3 regions of the uncultured Pseudosulfitobacter sp. genome follow, and region 1 is predicted to be linked to each of the others. Evidence: riboswitches for the same ligand, from Rfam matches in the RefSeq annotation. Region 1 holds a riboswitch; each other region holds the start of a gene.

The links. A riboswitch is a leader RNA that binds a small molecule or an ion and turns the genes downstream of it on or off. The one in region 1 is predicted to bind cobalamin.
Region 2: another riboswitch for cobalamin. It lies ahead of AAC077_RS01395 (TonB-dependent receptor); the one in region 1 lies ahead of AAC077_RS15860 (DUF1636 domain-containing protein).
Region 3: another riboswitch for cobalamin. It lies ahead of AAC077_RS06400 (hypothetical protein); the one in region 1 lies ahead of AAC077_RS15860 (DUF1636 domain-containing protein).

What each region holds. Positions count from the first base shown of each region.
Region 1 is NZ_CAXBJW010000007.1:130,036-136,243, reverse strand. It holds gene AAC077_RS15885 (UPF0262 family protein) at 1-337, shown strand, start outside; gene AAC077_RS15880 (low molecular weight phosphatase family protein) at 339-800, shown strand; gene AAC077_RS15875 (ketosteroid isomerase-related protein) at 812-1,201, shown strand; gene AAC077_RS15870 (GNAT family N-acetyltransferase) at 1,198-1,782, shown strand; gene AAC077_RS15865 (hypothetical protein) at 1,783-2,181, opposite strand; cobalamin riboswitch at 2,464-2,673, shown strand; gene AAC077_RS15860 (DUF1636 domain-containing protein) at 2,768-3,157, shown strand; gene cobW (cobalamin biosynthesis protein CobW) at 3,150-4,208, shown strand; gene cobN (cobaltochelatase subunit CobN) at 4,216-6,208, shown strand, end outside.
Region 2 is NZ_CAXBJW010000001.1:274,996-281,203, reverse strand. It holds gene AAC077_RS01420 (hypothetical protein) at 52-927, opposite strand; tRNA gene AAC077_RS01415 (tRNA-Thr) at 1,075-1,150, shown strand; gene AAC077_RS01410 (hypothetical protein) at 1,408-1,926, shown strand; gene AAC077_RS01405 (hypothetical protein) at 1,939-2,259, opposite strand; gene AAC077_RS01400 (DUF2312 domain-containing protein) at 2,412-2,675, opposite strand; cobalamin riboswitch at 2,823-3,026, shown strand; gene AAC077_RS01395 (TonB-dependent receptor) at 3,161-4,996, shown strand; gene AAC077_RS01390 (ABC transporter substrate-binding protein) at 4,983-5,819, shown strand; gene AAC077_RS01385 (iron ABC transporter permease) at 5,816-6,208, shown strand, end outside.
Region 3 is NZ_CAXBJW010000001.1:1,287,692-1,293,899, forward strand. It holds gene AAC077_RS06380 (hypothetical protein) at 1-293, opposite strand, end outside; gene AAC077_RS06385 (hypothetical protein) at 280-414, opposite strand; gene AAC077_RS06390 (Mrp/NBP35 family ATP-binding protein) at 453-1,529, opposite strand; gene AAC077_RS06395 (DUF1127 domain-containing protein) at 1,641-1,988, shown strand; gene AAC077_RS06400 (hypothetical protein) at 2,904-3,176, opposite strand; cobalamin riboswitch at 3,283-3,479, opposite strand; gene AAC077_RS06405 (UvrD-helicase domain-containing protein) at 3,552-5,963, opposite strand.

The sequences.
Region 1 (6,208 bases):
GCCGCCGGGGCCGTACCACCTTGGGCTGGCCATCCGCGAAAACCGGCTGGTCTTCGACGTGACCACGGAAGAGGCCGCCAAAGCCGCCGAATTCCACCTGTCGCTCGGGCCGTTCCGTCAGGTGGTCAAGGACTACTTCCAGATCTGCGAAAGCTATTTCGAGGCGGTCAAGAAACTGCCCCCCAGCCAGATCGAAACCATCGACATGGCCCGCCGCGGCATCCACAACGAAGGCAGCCGCGTCCTGCAAGAACGCCTCGCGGGCAAGGCCGACATCGACGAAGGCACCGCGCGCCGCCTGTTCACCCTGATCTGCGTCCTGCATTTCGGCGGTTAGAATGGTTGCACCCTTGCCCCAATCGGTACTGTTTTGCTGCGACCACAACGCGGTGCGCTCTCCGATGGCCGAGGCGATCATGAAAAAGTTCTATGGCACCGGCACCTATGTCCAGTCCGCCGGGGTCAAGGCCGACATGGAAATCGACGGCTTCTCCATCGCCGTCTGTCAGGAAATCGACGTCGAACTGTCGCGCCACCGCTCGCGCAGCTTTGACCAGATGGAAGACTGGGGCGACGATCTGGGCAGCTTCGACCTGATCGTGGCGCTGTCGCCGGCCTCGCAACGCCGCGCGCTGGATCTGACCCGCTTTTACCATCTGGAAATCGCCTATTGGCCGATCATGGACCCCACCGGCCTGGGCGAAACCCGCGAGGCCAAGCTGGTCAACTACCGCAGCGCCCGCGACCAGATCATCGCCCACCTGCACGACCGCTGGGGCCCGCCCACCGTGCTGACCTGAAGGAACCGCCCATGTCCGTGGTGAACCGCTATTTCGACGCCTTCAACGCAGGCGACACCGACGCCATGCTGGATTGCCTGACCGACGACGTGGCCCACCACGTGAACGAAGGGCAGGTCCGCACCGGCAAGGCGCTCTTTGCCGACTTTTGCGCCCATATGACCCGCTGCTATGCCGAAAACCTGACCGATATGCAGGTGTTCGTGAACGCGGATGAAACCCGTGCTGCGGCCGAATATGTGGTCAACGGCACCTATCTGCAAACCGACGCACGCCTGCCAGCGGCGCGCAATCAAACCTACAAGCTGCCCGCAGGCTCGTTTTTCGACCTGAAGGACGGCAAGATCGCCCGCGTTACCACCTATTACAATCTGGCCGACTGGACGGCACAGGTCGCGTGACCCAGTGCCACGTGCTGACCGGCGCCGCGCTGGATGCGGCCCTTGGCGATGTGGCCCGCCTGCGCATCACGGTGTTCCGCGACTGGCCCTACCTCTACGACGGCGATCTGGACTATGAACGCCGTTACCTTGCCGCCTTCCGCGCCTCGCCACAGGCGGTCGTGGTCGGGGCCTATGACGGCAACAGGCTGGTGGGGGCCGCCACCGCTGCACCCCTCAGCGATCACGCCGACGATTTCGCACAGGCCTTCGACGGCACCGGCGTAAACATCGACGATGTGTTCTATTGCGCCGAAAGCGTGCTGCTGGACGACCATCGCGGGCAGGGGATCGGGCACCGGTTCTTTGACGCCCGCGAGGACGCCGCCCGCGCCTTTGGCTACAGCAAATCCGCCTTTTGCGCCGTGCAACGCCCTGCCGACCACCCCTTGCGGCCCGCCGACTACCGCCCGCTTGATACCTTCTGGCGCAAACGCGGCTATGCCCCGCTGGACGGGGCCACCGCGCAGTTCACGTGGAAAGACGTGGACGCAGACGCGCCCACGGCCAAACCGCTGCAAGTGTGGATCAAAGACCTGTAATCAGCCGCAAAGCTGTCCGGCCTGATCGCCAAACGCCTTCCAACGCTTCCAGAACGCCTCGTTGCTGGACGAATCCGACGTGCGCATCTCTTGCGCGCTGTGCGGATCGTTAAAGAACCCGACCCCGCGCCGCTGGTCCGAAGCGCTCAGCGACATATCCGCCACCGCCTGCACACAGCCGCACCGCGCCCGGTTCGCCTGTTTGCGCCCCGAGGCCTGACAGGCGTTCGCAATCGGTCCCGACGCAAACAGCACCGGCGCAGGCTGCCCCAGGGGCGTCGACGCGCGCGCGCCGGGCGACTGATAGGTCGTTGCATTGTAACTGGAATATCTGGTCCCACCGCCACCACAGGCGGCGACAAGGGCCAGACACGAGATTAGGGCCGTCAATCGGATCATGGTTTCGCCTCACACCATCGCGGCATTCTTTGGCCGCAGCTTACTGCTGATGCGGATTATGCCTGAATTCGCAGCAGGGGGCAATTCACGAGTGTGCGGGTCAAACGGTCGCGGGTGCTGGCGCGGCGGGGCTGGCCCCGAAGGCTAAAGTCAGGGCGCATAGCCCCCGCCCAAACGCACCAAAACCCGCAAACACCCTGCGCAGCAGCGCCCGACCGCCCGTCGCACCAATGGCAATTGCCCTGTCGCCTGCATTGTCTTGACAAGCCTTTTTGGTTCAGCGCACATGCGGGTGTGATTGGTGCCTGCTCATGCAGGTGAAAAGGGAATGTGCAGCCGTGATCTTTCACGGTGAAGCACAGCCGCCCCCGCGACCGTGAACGGAAAGACTGTGTGACACCACTGGCATTGCGCTGGGAAGGTATCATGGTCACAGGCCTTCAAGGCCTAAATCCGTAAGCCGGGAGACCTGCCATCATAGAACGACGTAACCGGACGGGGTGTTCCGGTGTCGGGGCAATTCTGCCTCGCAGAGACACTCTGCCTTGCAGGTACACCTCGCCACCTTTGCCGCGTTCCATATTTTATGGAGGCAGAAGCGATGAACGATCAGACCGAATTGCTTGTCTGTGTCAAATGCCGACGCGGGCAAGAGATGGCCGAAGAGGGCCGTCGCCCGGGTCAGGCGCTTTTTGACGCAATAGCACAGCTGGACCGCCCCGATGGGCTTCGGGTGACTGCGGTAGACTGTTTGCAAAACTGCGATCACGGCTGCACCGTCGCTTTGCGCGGCGGGGAACGCTGGACCTATGTCTTTGCAAACGTAGATGAAAACAACGACCCGGCGATGATCCTCGATGGGGCCCTTCGCTATCATGCCACCGCTGACGGACTGATTCCGTGGCGCGAGCGTCCCGAACATTTCAAACGCAATTGTGTTGCCCGAATTCCGCCCCCGGAGGTGCCCCATGTCTGATCTCGCAAAACTCCCCGTCACTGTCATCACCGGTTTTCTGGGATCTGGCAAAACCACGCTGGTGCGCCAGCTTATGCTGAATCCGGGCGGGCGGCGGTTGGCCGTCATCGTGAACGAATTTGGCGATGTCGGTGTCGACGGCGAAATTCTGAAGCAATGTGCAATTCCCGAATGCCCGGCCGAGAATATTCTCGAACTGGCAAACGGCTGCATCTGCTGCACCGTGGCGGATGACTTTATTCCGACCATCGAAACGTTGATGGCGCTGGACCCGCGTCCTGATCACATCCTGATTGAAACCTCTGGTCTGGCACTGCCCAAGCCGCTGCTCAAGGCGTTCGACTGGCCTGACATCCGCTCGCGGATCACGGTGGACGGGGTGATCGCGCTGGCCGACGCCGAAGCGGTGGCAGCCGGGCGTTTCGCGCCCAATATCGCCGCGGTCGACGCGCAGCGTCTGGCGGACGACAGCCTTGACCATGAAACACCGCTGTCCGAAGTGTTCGAAGATCAGATTTCTTGCGCCGACATCGTTCTGTTGACCAAGCCCGACCTTGCAGGCCCCGAAGGGGTTGCACGCGCCCGCGCCGTCATCGCCGCCAAGGCCGCGCGCCCGATCCCCATGGTCGAGGTGGCCGAGGGCGCGATTGATCCGCGCATCCTTCTGGGACTGGAAGCCGCAGCCGAGGACGACATGGACGCGCGCCCCTCGCATCACGACGGTGCGGACGACCACGAACACGACGATTTTGACAGCATTGTCGTGGATATTCCCGAATTGACCGACCCCAACGATCTTGTGCGCGTGATCGGGAAGCTGGCGCAGGATCACAACATCCTGCGCGTCAAAGGGTATGCAGCGGTTCAGGACAAGGCGATGCGGCTGTTGGTGCAGGCCGTCGGCATGCGTGTGCGCCACCAATATGATCGCCCGTGGAAACCGGACGAGCCGCGCCAGGGGCGCCTCGTGGTGATCGCCGAACATGACGACATCGACGCACAGGTGATCCGCAACGCACTTGGCGCGGCACAGCCGCTGGTCACAGGATAGCCGCGCCGTGCATGTCGTTTTTCGGGAAAGCCACGGGCTGGACGAGGCCGAGACGCCAATGGATCTGGGCCAGAGTGCCGCAGATCTGGTGGTGTTGTCCTTGTCTGATTCCGACCTTGGCGCCTTCGCCGAAGGCTGGCGGCGCGGTGGTGGCGCGCAGGGGCGTCTGCCGTCCTTGCGTCTGGCCAATATCGTCGCGCTGAAACATCCGCTGTCGGTGGACACCTATGTTGCCCAGACCCTTTCGGGGGCGAAGGGCATCCTGATCCGGCTGATCGGCAGCGTTCCCTATTGGCCCTACGGCTTGCAGCAGATCCGCGCCCTGGCCGAGGAAAAGAACATCGCCCTTGCCGTGCTGCCTGCGGACGGGCGTGTGGATGACCGGCTGGATGCTGTGTCGACAGTTCCAATATCCACCCTGCGGCGGCTTGCGAAACTGTGCGACACCGGGGGAGTGGTCGCGGCACAGGCTGCGTTGGCACAACTGGCCCTGGCTGCGGGGCTGTATGCAGGGCCGGTTATCGGCTCCAAGGCGCTGCCCGTGGTCGGCGCATGGACCCCCGAGACTGGCGCATGCTGCCCGCTGGTCGCTGTGTTGCCCGACGATGCAGGTCCATCACAGACCCAGCCGCGCGTTCTGATCGTATTCTACAGATCCTATCTGGCGGCCGCTGATCTGGCCACGATCACCGCGCTGTTCGCGGCGTTCCGCGCGCGTGGGTTCAACGTATGCGGGCTTTTCGCGCCATCGCTCAAATCACCCGAAGCGGCGGGGTGGCTGCGTCGACAGGTCAGACAATACGCACCTGTGGCCGTGGTCAACGCCACGGCCTTTTCCGGCAAAGGCGCGGACGGCACATCGCCATTGGATGCCGCACAGGTGCCGGTGTTTCAGGTGGCATTGGCAACCTCGACCCGCAAGGCCTGGGCCGACGCGGAACGCGGCCTGTCGCCCGCCGATCTGGCCATGCATGTGGTTCTGCCCGAAGTGGACGGTCGCATCACCGCCGGTGTCGCCAGCTTCAAGGACCCGCAAAAGCGGGACCCGGATTTGCAATATGCCCGCTTTGCACACCGGGCCGATGCAGGTCGCATCGCGGCAATCGCAGACCGTGTGCAGGGCTGGACACGGCTGGCGCAGACACCACCGGCGGCGCTTCGGGTTGCACTGGTGCTGTCGACCTATCCGGGCAAGGACTGGAACATGGGCCACGCCGTTGGCCTGGACGCGCCGCAGTCGGCGCACGCCATCCTGGAGGATCTGAAAACCGCGGGCTATGACGTCTGCACCGACGGCGTGCCCTTGCATCAGGCTCTGGCGGCGCGCAGCACCCGCTGGCCCTTGTCCGAATACAAAGCCGCCCTCGCACGTCTTCCCGACACGCTGCGCGCACACCTGTCCGAAGCCTGGGGCGACCCCCAGGACGATCCCGATGTGCAGGACGACGCGTTTCACTTCGCGGCCATCGCTTGCGGCAAAGTGGTGGTGGCGCTGCAACCCGAACGTGCTGCCGCCCAAGGGCGGGACGACAGCTATCACGATCTGTCGCGCACGCCGCGCCACGCCTACGTGGCCTTCTACCTGTGGCTTCAGTCGCAAACCGACGCGCTGGTGCATATCGGCGCGCATGGCACGCTGGAATGGCTTCCCGGCAAATCCGTCGCACTGTCCGACACCTGCTGGCCCGAGGTGCTGACGGGGGCCTTGCCGGTGATCTATCCCTTTATCGTCAACGATCCCGGCGAGGCGGCGCAGGCCAAGCGACGGATCGGGGCCGTGACGCTGGGCCACATCCCGCCGCCCCTGCGCGAAAGCGGCACACCCGAACGTCTGGCCCGGCTCGAAGCCTTGCTTGACGAATTTTCCAATGCCGACGGTCTGGACCCGCGCCGCCGCGACCGGCTTCAGGGCGATATCCGCGCCGAGGCACAGGTGCAGGGGGTCGAGCAGGATCTGGGGCTGGACAGCGCCGGGTGCAGTGCCGAGGCGATCACGCGGA
Region 2 (6,208 bases), on a different contig from region 1:
TGTGGGAACACTGGCCGCGTGTCAACGCCGGTTCAACCACAACATGCTCTGTCAGGGCGCGATCAGCGTCACCCCCGGCATCCGCTGGATGCGCAGCATGTCGTCGTCATAGACCTCGGTCAGCTCGTCAACCAGATCCTCGGTCCAGCCGGGCATGTCCAGCTCTTCCTCGATCTCGTCTTCCAGCGCGTATTTGTCCAGAAACGCCGCGATCACCCGGCGTTTCTGGATCTCGGTCATCGCCGGATGGGTCTTGAGATAGCCGCGAAACCGCTGCATCCCTTCGGGCGACATGATGTCACCCAGCACGTCAAAGCCGCCGATGATCTTTTCGTTGTGCTCCAGCCCCGCCATCTCGCGGATGATCTCGGCCCAGATCAGCGGCGTGTCCTCGTTGCACCACACCGTGATGTTCACGTTGGGCGCGGCCGCACGCACTTCGACCAGCATGTCCGACCACCGCACATCCGCCGGATCGACCCCACCCAGAAACGCGTCCACGCTTTCATGCGGTGACGCACGGAACACCGCGGGCAAAAACGCCGCCGGATTGCGCAGCGCTGTGAACATCTCGATCTGGTCATGCGGGAAAAGCTGGCTCATTTGCACCATCCGCTCGGCCGCATTGGGATAAAGCAGCCCGCCCCGCACCGACGCGCGCGGCGCACCGAACACATGCGCATGGCTCAGAATCACACGATCTGCATCTTCCGCGTCCAGAATGGCATCCAGCAAAACATCCCGCGCCCCTTCGGCGGGTGCTGCGTTCTGCATCGCGCCAAACGTATCACGCAACAATTTGCGATAGCGCGAAGGCCCGGGCACGGCCACGCCCTTGGCGGCAAAGTCTTCCTTGTTGCGCAGCAGGCATTTGACCAACCGCTCTTCTTCCGTGAAGTGCGCGCCTGTATGAAGAACAATCTGCATAAATGGGTGTCTGATCCTGTAAGGCTGTGCCCGTGCGTTTGTTATAGCGTTTTTGACGGTCGGGAAAACCACCAAACATAAACTGCATCAGCAAGTGCATTTTCATCTTGCGCGTCGTGTAACAGCGCAGTAAACGAGCGCCCGAGTGCCCCTATAGCTCAGCTGGTAGAGCAACTGATTTGTAATCAGTAGGTCCGCGGTTCGAGTCCGTGTGGGGGCACCATTTTTCCTTAAATCTCAGTAATTTTTCGCGCAGTCACAGCGCTCTTATACGTGCGCATGTCATCATAAACCGGGGCCAAAGGCGCTTCCTTTCGAAATGTCCCTCCTGCTGTGGCCACAGCCCAACCTTGCGGGAGAATCGCCAAGCCCCTCTTCTCTTGCCAAGACCGCAAACTGTGCAGAGCCGGCGGATACATTTGGCCTACCCTCGGCGACATTTTAGCTTATTGGGAGAGCAAATCTTATCAAGGACGCACCATGACATCCTCACAGACCCTGCCAGAACTGGTTAACGCTGCACTGACTGCCGCGAAAGCGTCACAAGACCGGATTTCGGCAATCCTGGAACATGCGCAGGGTCAGCCTCTGTCGGGCGCGCAAATCGAAGAAGTGACATCTGAAACGGTCGCAATCGAATTGGCGGCCGTCGATGTCTTTACCGTGTTCGAAGCACGCATGCAGCGCCATTTCAAACGCGGCCCGCTGTCACGCAAAGTCGAAGCCCGGTTGTCGGCCGCCGGACATGCCGATCTTGCCCACAGGCTTCACCAATACTACCTGGCGATCAATGTCCTGAAGCACGGCACAGGCGCGAGCCATCGTGAGTTGCTGAGCGCCAAGACACCGATGTTTGCCGTGGTACAGGCCGCGGAAGGCCCGACCAGGGCCGAGGGCGCGCCCTCGGGCTTGATTGATGTCATGTCGCCGCGTTTCTTTGACGGGTTGGCGGAAACCATTCTTGACGCATCTCAGTTTCTCGAGAACGGCCAGGGTTAGGCGCAGCCGCGCTCAGCCGCAATCTGTCACATTCTCAACGCGCAACCAGCCCGCGATGCCGCTTTGCCAGATGTCGCGTTGTGTGCTGTCGTGGCGCACCCACAGCCAGCTTTCCGACTGCGCCGGAGCCAGATCCTGTTGAGGGTAAAGAACAATATCTCCCACGGGCACAACGTGAAGAAGGTCCGAACTCTCGTCGGGTTCAGCATGTAGTGGCACGCTTGCCGCGCCCGCAACGGTTGCGACAACCTCACAAGCCTCGGAGGCCAGGGCCGGTGATGACATCCCTGACAGGACGCAAAGCAACGCGGCAAAGCCGGTGGTCTGTCGCATGAAAATCCCCCCGTGGCCGACAATTGACCACGCCCCTGACGCTACGCTGCCCGGTCAAAGGCGGCAAGCATTCAAGTAAAGAGGTGCACCGTCCCGGTACGGACAGGGTGCAGCAGGTGCGAGGCAAGCAATCGCGCGCCCCGCGCCCCGCGTCAGGACATGCCCAGCGCTTCTTTGTACATCTCCAGAACCGCTTCTTCTTCGGCGATGTCGTCGGGCTCGCGCTTGCGCAGGGCGATGACCTTGCGGATCACCTTGGTGTCGTAACCGCGCCCTTTGGCTTCGGCCATCACCTCTTTTTGCTGTTCGGCAAGGTCTTTTTTCTCGGCATCCAGACGTTCGATCCGCTCGATGAACTGGCGCAGTTCGTCGGCGGTCACGCGGTAGCTTTCAAGGTTCGTGGCGGTGTCGGTCATGGGGCGCGTCCTTCGGTCAGGGCTGGTCTGGCAAGACCCAACCGATACCGTCCTGCCCTGCCGCCTGCAAGTCACCTTTGACGCCGGTTTGACGCAAGCCCCGCCTGCTGCGTCGCATTCACAACTTGATCGGCAGCGATCCGCAGGCTAAGCCACGCCTACTTTGGTTCGGCGGGGTGACTCGTCGTTAAAGGGAACGCGGTACGGGGCAATTTCCCCAAATCCGTGACTGCCCCCGCAACTGTAAGCGGTGAGCGCCGCCGTCACATGCCACTGGGGATCAACCCCGGGAAGGCGCGGCCCCGCATCGACCCGCAAGTCAGGAGACCTGCCAAAGGGATCACCCGGATACACGCGCGGGGTGCGTATGTGTCGGCGGCCTGACCGCTTTGGTGGCGTTTCACCGGCGGAAGGCGCTTTGTCCTTTCCCATATCGACGACCAAAGGGCCGGACCCAACCGACCCGTCTGTAAGGGGATAATTTTATGAAACATCTACTCGCTTCGGCCTCCGTGCTGGCCATGGCCACCCTGCCCCGCGTTGCACTGGCGCAGGATGACGCCTTTGATCTGGGCACGATCACCGTCTCGGCCAGCCAGACGCCGGTTGAGACGAAACGCACCGGCACTGTGGTCGAAGTGGCCGAGCAGGACGACATCGAAAAGAGCAGCAGCGCGCGCGTTGAAGAAACGCTGGACACTTTGCCGGGCATTTCGGTGTCGGGCAATGGCGGCCTTGGCAGCACCACGACGCTGCGCATCCGTGGCCTGCCCGGCAAATACATCCCCGTCTACATCGACGGCATCGACATGACCGACCCTTCCAGCGGGCAAACATCTTTCGGATTCGGCAGCCTAACCACCGCGGGTATCGACCGGATCGAAGTGCTGAAAGGCTCGCAATCAGCAATCTACGGTTCAGAGGCTATTGGTGGGGTGATCAACATCACCACCCTGCGTGCCACCGAAATGGGAACACAACTGCGCTATAGCTTCGAAGCAGGCAGCTACGACACTTATTCCGCCACATTTGGCGTGGCGACCAAAACTGAGCGCGGTGAGCTCGCCTTTACCTTCAGCCATATCGACACCAACGGGTTTTCTGCGGCTGATGAAAATGATGGCAACGACGAAGCTGACGGTTATAAAGGCACGACGCTTTTTCTAACGGGTGCCCATCAGGCCACCGATGTTGTCAAGCTTGGTTTCGCATTGAACTACATCGATAGCGAAACTGAATATGACAGCTTCAATCCGGGCCTCACAGATACCGACGATTTATCGCTTATTACACGGAAAGGCGCACGCATTTACGCTGAAGTCGATGGCGGTGTAATTCAGCATACTTTTTCCATGAATTACTCAGAAACCGACCGCGAATATAAATCTGGTGGCAATAGCAATTTCAATGGACGCCGCAACGAGCTCGCCTACAAAGGCGTGACCCAGATGGGCGCGGTTGATCTGGCCTTTGGCGCCAGCTACACCGAAGAAAAATCTGACGTCGACGGAGTCAAGAACACTTACGAGATCGCGTCGGTCTTTGGCGAGGCACAATATGCCGCCTCCGAGGATGTGGACCTGAGCTTTGCTCTTCGTCACGACGACCACTCGACCTTTGGCGGGTTCACCACGGGCCGTCTTGCGGCCAACTGGCGCATCACAGCGGACACCACCCTGCGCGCGTCCATTGGCACCGGGTTCCGTGCGCCATCGCTCTACGAGTTGTTCGACCCTCTCTATGGCAACTCGTCATTGGTTCAAGAAGAAAGCCGAAGCGCCGAGATTGGCGTTGAACACCGCTTTGCCAAAGATGCACAGATCAAGGCCACCGTCTTCTACACAGAAATCGACAACTTGATAGACTACTTTGATCCTGATGGCTGGACTGGGCCGATTCCGGGGCGCTTTGAACAGTTGCAAGGTGCATCGCGAACTTCTGGCCTTGAACTGTCGGGCCGCGTGGCGCTGGGGGCGGGCACCGATCTGTTCGGCTCGTACACCTACACAGATGGCAAAGATTCAAGCGGCAACCAGTTGATACGCGTGCCCAAGCACGACTTTGTCATTGGCGTCGAGGCAGACCTGAGCGACAAGCTGTCAGGCCAGCTGGTGCTGAACCACGTCGCAGGGCGCGCCAATGACGGCGGCAATGCAATGCCCGACTACACCGTGGTGAACGCCTCCATGACCTATGACTTCAGCGACACCACCGAAGGCTATGTGCGGCTGGAGAACCTGACCAACGAGCAATACCAGACCTCGTACGGCTACGGCACTTCTGACCGCGCGATTTACTTTGGCGTCCGTGCGTCGTTCTGATCTCATAACATCCCTGGCGGCGCTGCTGGTCAGCGCCGCTGCGGCCATGGCAGCCCCCCCGCAGCGGGTGGTCTCGATCAACCTGTGCACCGACCAGCTTGCGTTGCTGATGGCCGCCCCCGGTCAACTGGTGTCGGTCACACGGTTGTCACACGAGGACACGGATTCGGCTTTTTCCGAACAGGCCCGCGCCCTGCCCGCGAACGGATCGGGCGCCGAAGAAGTTTATCTGCTGAAACCCGATCTGGTGCTGGCCGGCACGTTCACCTCGATGGCGACGATTTCCATGTTGCGCAACCTTGGTATCGAAGTGGTGCAATTCGCCCCCGCCCGCGCGCTGTCGGATGTGCCCGAGCGGTTGGCGCAGATGGGCACCGCCCTGGGCCGCGAGGCTGAGGCCACCGCCCTGATCGACACCTTCAACAGCGAACTTGCCGAGCTCTCCGCCACACCTGCCCACCGCCCCCGCGCCGCACTGACATATGTGAACAACTATTCCTCGGGCCGCCATTCGCTGGCGGGTGACGTGCTGTTTGCCGCCGGATTCGACAATGTCGCGGAAGAGGTGGGCCTTGGGTCGGTTGGCGTGCTGCCGCTGGAGCAGCTGGTGCTGCTGGCCCCTGATGTGATTGTCCAAGGGCGCAATTATCCCGGTGCCGCGCGCGCCGAGGACAATCTGGACCACCCAGCCCTGTCGTCGCTGAAAGGCACCTATATGGCCGGAGAGCTGACCGACCGTGATTGGGTCTGCGGTACGCCGAACGTGCTGAACGCCGTGCGCAGCATGGTAAATCTGCGCAAACAGGTCGAGGCCCGCAAATGAAGCTGACGGTTCTTCTGACGACCCTTTGCGTGGTCCTGTTCGTGATTTCGCTGGTGACCGGCACCACGCCTGTGTCCGTGTGGCATTCGTTCACCAGCCTGTTCGCCACCGACGGCACTCCGATGAGCGTGGTAATGCAGCAAATCCGCCTGCCGCGTGCGCTGTTGGCGGTGATGATCGGCGCGTCGTTGGGGGTATCCGGTGCCGCGATGCAGGGCTATCTGCGCAACCCGCTGGCCGAGCCGGGCCTGATCGGCGTGTCGGCGGCGGCGGGTCTGGGCGCGGTGCTGGCGCTGCAAACCGGACTGGCGGCCGCCTTTGCCTTGGCGTTGCCGCTGTCGGCGCTGCTGGCGGCGCTGATCGCCGTGGCGATGATCCTGACGCTGGCC
Region 3 (6,208 bases), on a different contig from region 1:
GATTTAGCCGCTTCCCTGAGCGTAATTAAAGCTTCGCCTATAAACAAAAAGACGATTTGGGCCAGGTGTTCACCTGGAAACGCCAGTTCACTGACGTAAAAATCCCTGATCAGCACCTGCGCCCGCGCGCCGCTGCCATCCCGCTGCTTGCCGATCCAATAAGTCGTCTGCACCGCCTCGATCGTGAACGCGGAGCTCTCCTTGACCTCGGGCAGATCATTCAGTGACGGCAAGAACTTTCCCTGACTCGCGGCAAGTTGTTCCGCCATCCTGAAATCATCACGGCTGAACATGGCCGTTGCGGGCATCCTTGCCCTGATCGGGCCAAAGCCTGGGGGCCATACCGATGTTGAAACTGGTGTTGTGATGCCCGCGCATGATGCTGGCGCTTGGCGTGCTGGGCGCGGCTTGCATGTATATAGAGGCAAACCGCGCCCAGGATTAGGCAAGCCTCAGGCCATGCCGCCGTCGATCAACCCCTTGGCGATCTTGGCATAGGCCTGCGCCATCGGTCCGTCGCCCGCGGCTACCGGTGTGCCATTGTCACCGGCCAGCCGCGTTTCCAGATCAATCGGCAAGGCCCCCAGCAGCGGCACACCCATCTTCTGCGCTTCGGTCGCCACGCCACCGGTGCCGAAAATCTCGTGCTGCGCGCCGCAGTCGGGGCAGATGAACATCGACATGTTTTCAATCAGCCCCAGCACAGGGGTTTTCAGCGTCTTGAACATGTCCAGCGCCTTGCGTGCATCAATCAGCGCCACGTCCTGCGGCGTGCTGACCACGATGGCCCCGGTCAGTTCGGATTTGGTGCACAGGGTCAGTTGAACATCGCCGGTGCCCGGCGGCAGATCGACCAGCAGCACGTCCAGCTCGCCCCACTGCACCTGCCCCAGCATCTGTTGCAGCGCGCCCATCAGCATCGGGCCCCGCCAGACCACGGCCTTGCCCTCTTCCATCATGAAACCGATCGACATCAGCGTAACGCCATGCGCGTGCAGTGGGATGATCGTCTTGCCGTCGGGCGATGCGGGGCGTTTGTTCACCCCCATCATGCGCGGCTGCGAGGGTCCGTAAATATCGGCATCCAGCAGCCCCACCTTGCGGCCCTGTTTGGCCAGCGCCACGGCCAGGTTCGACGACACGGTGGATTTGCCCACACCGCCCTTGCCCGAGCCAATGGCCAGAATGCGCTGAACCCCCGACGGCTTGGTCGGGCCGTCCTGCGGCTTGGGGTGGCCGCCGATCTTCAGGCTGGGCGGCGGTGTCGCGGGTTTGGCGGCGGGGCCGTGGGCGGTCAGGGCCACCTGCACGCTGTCCACGCCCGACACGGCGGCCACGGCAGCTTGCGCCGCTTCGCGGACCGGCCCCATGGCCTGCGCGGCCTCGGGCGTCGGTGCCTCGATGACAAAGCGCACGGCGCTGCCGTCGATCTGGATGGCACGAATCAAATCGCGGCTGATCAGGTCGCCGCCATCGGGCAAGGCGACTCGTTTCAGCGCGGCGGTGATCAGATCGTTTGTAAGTGTCATGTCATACCTCTTTTCACAGCCATTGTTGTGGCAGTTGCCGCCGCAGGTGCAACCCCTAACGGCGGTTTGCACAAGGCTTGGGCGCTTTGCAAAAATAGGTCAGTGCCCCCTATGCATTTGCTGCATGGCAGCATTGTTGATACGTCTATTGTGCAGGCGCAGCATTTCACTAAATTGAAGTCAACACGAACGCAAACGAACGCAAAACAAACATCCGAGGCACCGACGAACATGGCCTATCTGAACCAGACAACCACATACGCAAGCCTGACCGAGCGTCTGCTGGCAACCACAGCACGCCTGCTGGACGCCGCTGCGGCACGTCAGGCAAAACGCGCGGTCTACCGCACAACATTCAACGAGCTGGCAAGCCTGGGTGATCGCGATCTCGCTGATCTCGGCCTGCACCGCTCGCAAATCCGCCGGATTGCCACCGAGGCAGCCTACGGCGACAAGTAATACGAGTTCGGGCATTTTCACCTCCTCCCGGAAATGTCCGTCACGACGCGGCGGTATCTCTCCTCCTCCCTGATGCCGCCGCACCTTTTCCCCGATCAAACGGGGATACGACATCGCTGCCGGTCTTTCCTCCTCCCTGACCTGCGCAGTGACTAACGCGGCGACACCGCTCCTCCCTCAGGTGTCGCCGCACAGGATACCCCGGTCAAACGGGGGTTTGGATCGCCACTTGGGTCTCTCCTCCTCCCTGACCCGGTGGTGAACTAGGCGGCGGCCCTTCCTCCCAAGTGCCGCCGCACCTTCTACCCCGGTCAAACGGGGATACGGATCGCCACCTGGCCTCTCCTCCTCCCTGGCCCGGTGGTGAAAATACGCGGCGGTCTCTCCTCCCAGATCCCGTCGCACCCTAAAATTGTCGGGCCTCTCCTCCTCCCTGGTCCCGGCAATTGCAAAGGCGGCGGTCCCATCCTCCCGGGGCCGCCGTTTTTTTATGTTTGTGAGGGGGTTCGGAATGTGGTGTCGGCGCGCGGCGCGATTGGTCGCTGTGCGGGACGAAGCTGCCGTTAGAAATGGAATGCGAAGCCGCGCATCGTCGGGCCGTGGTGCGGCGATCCTGCTTCTGTGACTGGCACTTTATGGCAGCCAAGCACATCCAACCTGTCCGTCACGCGCAACAGCAACCAAATCGCCGTGCCGTGGGGCGGCCCGGCGATGCGCGGCGGCCTTCGGCCTTGATTCCGCGCGGGGGAAAGAGGAACAGGCTCGAACCGGACATTCAGAGCAAATCGCCCTAAGGGCTGCTTTGAGCCCCAAGGAGAGCAGACCTGTCGATCGGTTTCCCCAACCAAATCGCTTGTCGAAAACCACTGCTGGCTCACGCTGACAACAGGTGAGGGTTACGCAGTGCCAAACCGCTTAATGCACCATCCGACGCCCCGCAGCCCCACCCCGGCGCTGTGGCGTCGGAATGTGATGCGTCGCCGCTGCGATATGATCCAGAAAAGCGCTGACCGCAGGGCCGGGGTTGTCATCCTCCCAATGCGCCAGCACATCGCGCGCCGCCTGTCTGGGCCGCACGTCCTGCGGCAGGGTAAACACCCATTCCAGAAACCCCGCCCGCGCCGCCGCATCGCCGTCGGCACCGGCATTGTCCAGATCGGCAAGCCCTGCCACGATCCTTGAAAACATCTGTCGTCCTTTCCCGTCACGCCCCGTGACGTATTCCATTGGACGGATGGTTCGGGAAGGGCAGCACGGGAACAGACCTGTGCACAGCCGCCTCCATCGCCACCCGCGATTCACGTAACACCAAGGCTGGTTTCCGGGCTTGGGGCGGGCGGCCTTGCGGCCTGCGACGGGCACCTTCCCGGGGACTGTCCCCAGTGGCCTTGCCCGTTGCATCCCACCCTCACCGTTGCGGGGGCAGCGCCGGCATCTCACCGGCTTCCCAATTCTCCGCCCGTGGGCGGCACCTTGGACGTTCAGATTAGAAGTGCAGCCGATTCACAGCAAGTGCAAAGACGGCAGCAAGCGGCTGTTTGCGACGTGCCCTGGGGTCATGCCCTAAAACGGAATATCGTCGGTGCCGGTGATGAACTTTGACACGACCTTTTTCAGCCCCGCCTTTTCAAACGCGATCTCCAGCTTGTCGCCCTCGATCCCGACAACCGCGCCATAGCCGAACTTCTGGTGGAACACCCGTTCACCGACGGTAAAGCTGCTGACGGCGCTGGCGTCGATGGTGGTGTTGCGGCTTTCGCGGGGCTGGCTGACCGACCGGTCCTGACTGCGCGCCTGCAACCGCCGCCATCCGGGCGAGTTGTAGACATTGGCATCGGCCGCAGCATCGTGCAGGCGGGATTTGACCTCGGCCATGCCGGCCGCACCGTAATTGCCACCGTGCAGCCCCGGCGGGGTCAGCACATCGACGTGGTCGGCGGGCAATTCGTCGATAAACCGCGACGGCAGGGCCGACTGCCACTGACCGAACACGAACCGGTTCGACACGAACGAAATCGTGCACACTTCCTCGGCGCGGGTGATGCCGACATAGGCCAGCCGCCGCTCTTCCTCCAACCCCTTCAGCCCGCTTTCATCCATTGACCGTTGCGAGGGGAACAGGCCGTCCTCCCAGCCGGGCAGGAACACCATGGGAAATTCCAGCCCCTTGGCCGCGTGCAGGGTCATGATGCTGACCTTGGCGCCCTCGCCTTCCTGCTCGTTGTCCATGATCAGGCTAACGTGCTCCAGAAACCCTTGCAGGTTCTCGAAATTGTGCAGCTGGTTGATCAGCTCCTTGAGGTTCTCCAGCCGCCCCGGTGCCTCGGGTGTCTTGTCGTTCTGCCAGTGGGCGGTATAGCCGCTGTCGTCCAGAATCACCTCGGCCAGTTCGATGTGGGTATAGTCCGGCGCGGTGTCGGTTTCGGTGTCCACCACGCTGTCGTCATCGTCCAGAACGCGGGTGCCGTTCGACCGCAGCATCGCGGACCAACGGTCGATACCCTCGACCAGCTTGCGCAGCTCGGCACCCCCCTTGCCCTTAATCAGCCCTTGTTCAACCGCAATCCGCGCGCCTTCGACCAGGTTCACACCATTGGCCCGCGCCGTGATCTGGATCGTCTGCTGCGCCTTGTCGCCAAGGCCGCGCTTGGGCGTGTTGACGATACGTTCAAACGCCAGATCATTGTCCGGCGACACCACGACACGGAAATAGGCCATCGCATCGCGGATTTCCAAACGCTCGTAAAAGCGCGGGCCACCGATCACGCGGTAGGGCAGCCCGATGGTCAGGAACCGGTCCTCGAAGGCGCGCATCTGGTGCGAAGCACGGACCAGGATCGCCATCTCGTCCAGGTTCATCGCCCGCAGGCCACGGGTGCCACGCTGCGCCGCCTCGATCTCCTCACCGATCCAGCGGGCCTCTTCCTCGCCGTCCCAATGGCCGATCAGGCGCACCATCTCGCCCTCGGTCTCTTCGGTCCACAACGTCTTGCCCAGCCGGTCCGAGTTGCCCGCAATCACGCCAGACGCTGCCGCCAGAATATGCGGGGTCGAGCGGTAGTTCTGTTCCAGCCGCACCACATGCGCGCCGGGAAAATCCTTTTCAAACCGCAGGATGTTGCCCACCTCGGCCCCGCGCCAGCCATAGATCGACTGGTCGTCGTCGCCCACGCAACAGATGTTCTTGTGCCCGCCCGCCAGCAGCCGCAGCCAAAGGTACTGGGCGACGTTGGTGTCCTGATATTCGTCCACAAGGATGTATTTGAACCAGCGTTGATACTGTTCCAGCACATCGGGGTGCTTTTGAAAGATCGTGACCATGTGCAACAGCAGGTCACCGAAATCCGTGGCGTTCAGGTCGATCAGCCGGCGCTGGTATTGCGCGTACAGCTCGACACCCTTGTGATTGTAGGCCCCCGCATCCGCCGCCGGGATCTTGTCCGGCGTCAGCGCGCGGTTTTTCCATGCATCAATGACCCCGGCCAGTTGCCGCGCGGGCCAGCGTTTGTCGTCAATGCCCGCCGCACTGACCAGTTGTTTCAACAGACGCAACTGGTCGTCCGTGTCCAGAATGGTAAAGTTCGACTTCAACCCCACCAGTTCCGCGTGCCGCCGCAGCAGCTTGACGCAGATGGCGTGGAAAGTGCCCAGCCACGGCATGCCTTCGATCTGCTGGCCCAGCATCTGGCCCACGCGGTTCTTCATCTCGCGCGCGGCCTTGTTGGTAAAGGTCACGGCCAGCACCTCGTTCGGGCGTGCGCGTCCCGTCATCAGCAAATGGACGATTCGCGCCGTCAACGCGCGGGTCTTGCCGGTGCCCGCCCCTGCCAGCATCAGCACTGGGCCGTCCATCTGTTCGACAGCGGCCCGTTGCGCAGGGTTCAACCCGTCCAGATAGGGTTGCGGGCGCGCGGCCATGGCGCGGGCGGACAGCGAAGCGCCTTCAAAGGCGTCCATTTCATCGAAACTGCTCATGTGGCCCGATATACAGGTCCCGCGTCCCGAGGGAAAGGGTGTTCCACGGATGTTCTCATTGCAGACCCCGCACGGAACGCCCCGCCTGCACGGACGCCCTGTCCGGCTTTGTTCCGTCCCGACCGCTATGGGCGCGCCTGTCAAATGCCCCGATCTGCGTCAGCCCTGCTGAGTCTGTGCGCTAACATGTCAGAGAGCAGACCGGATGCGCCGCAAACGCGCCGCTGAGCGGTGTCATTGGGTTG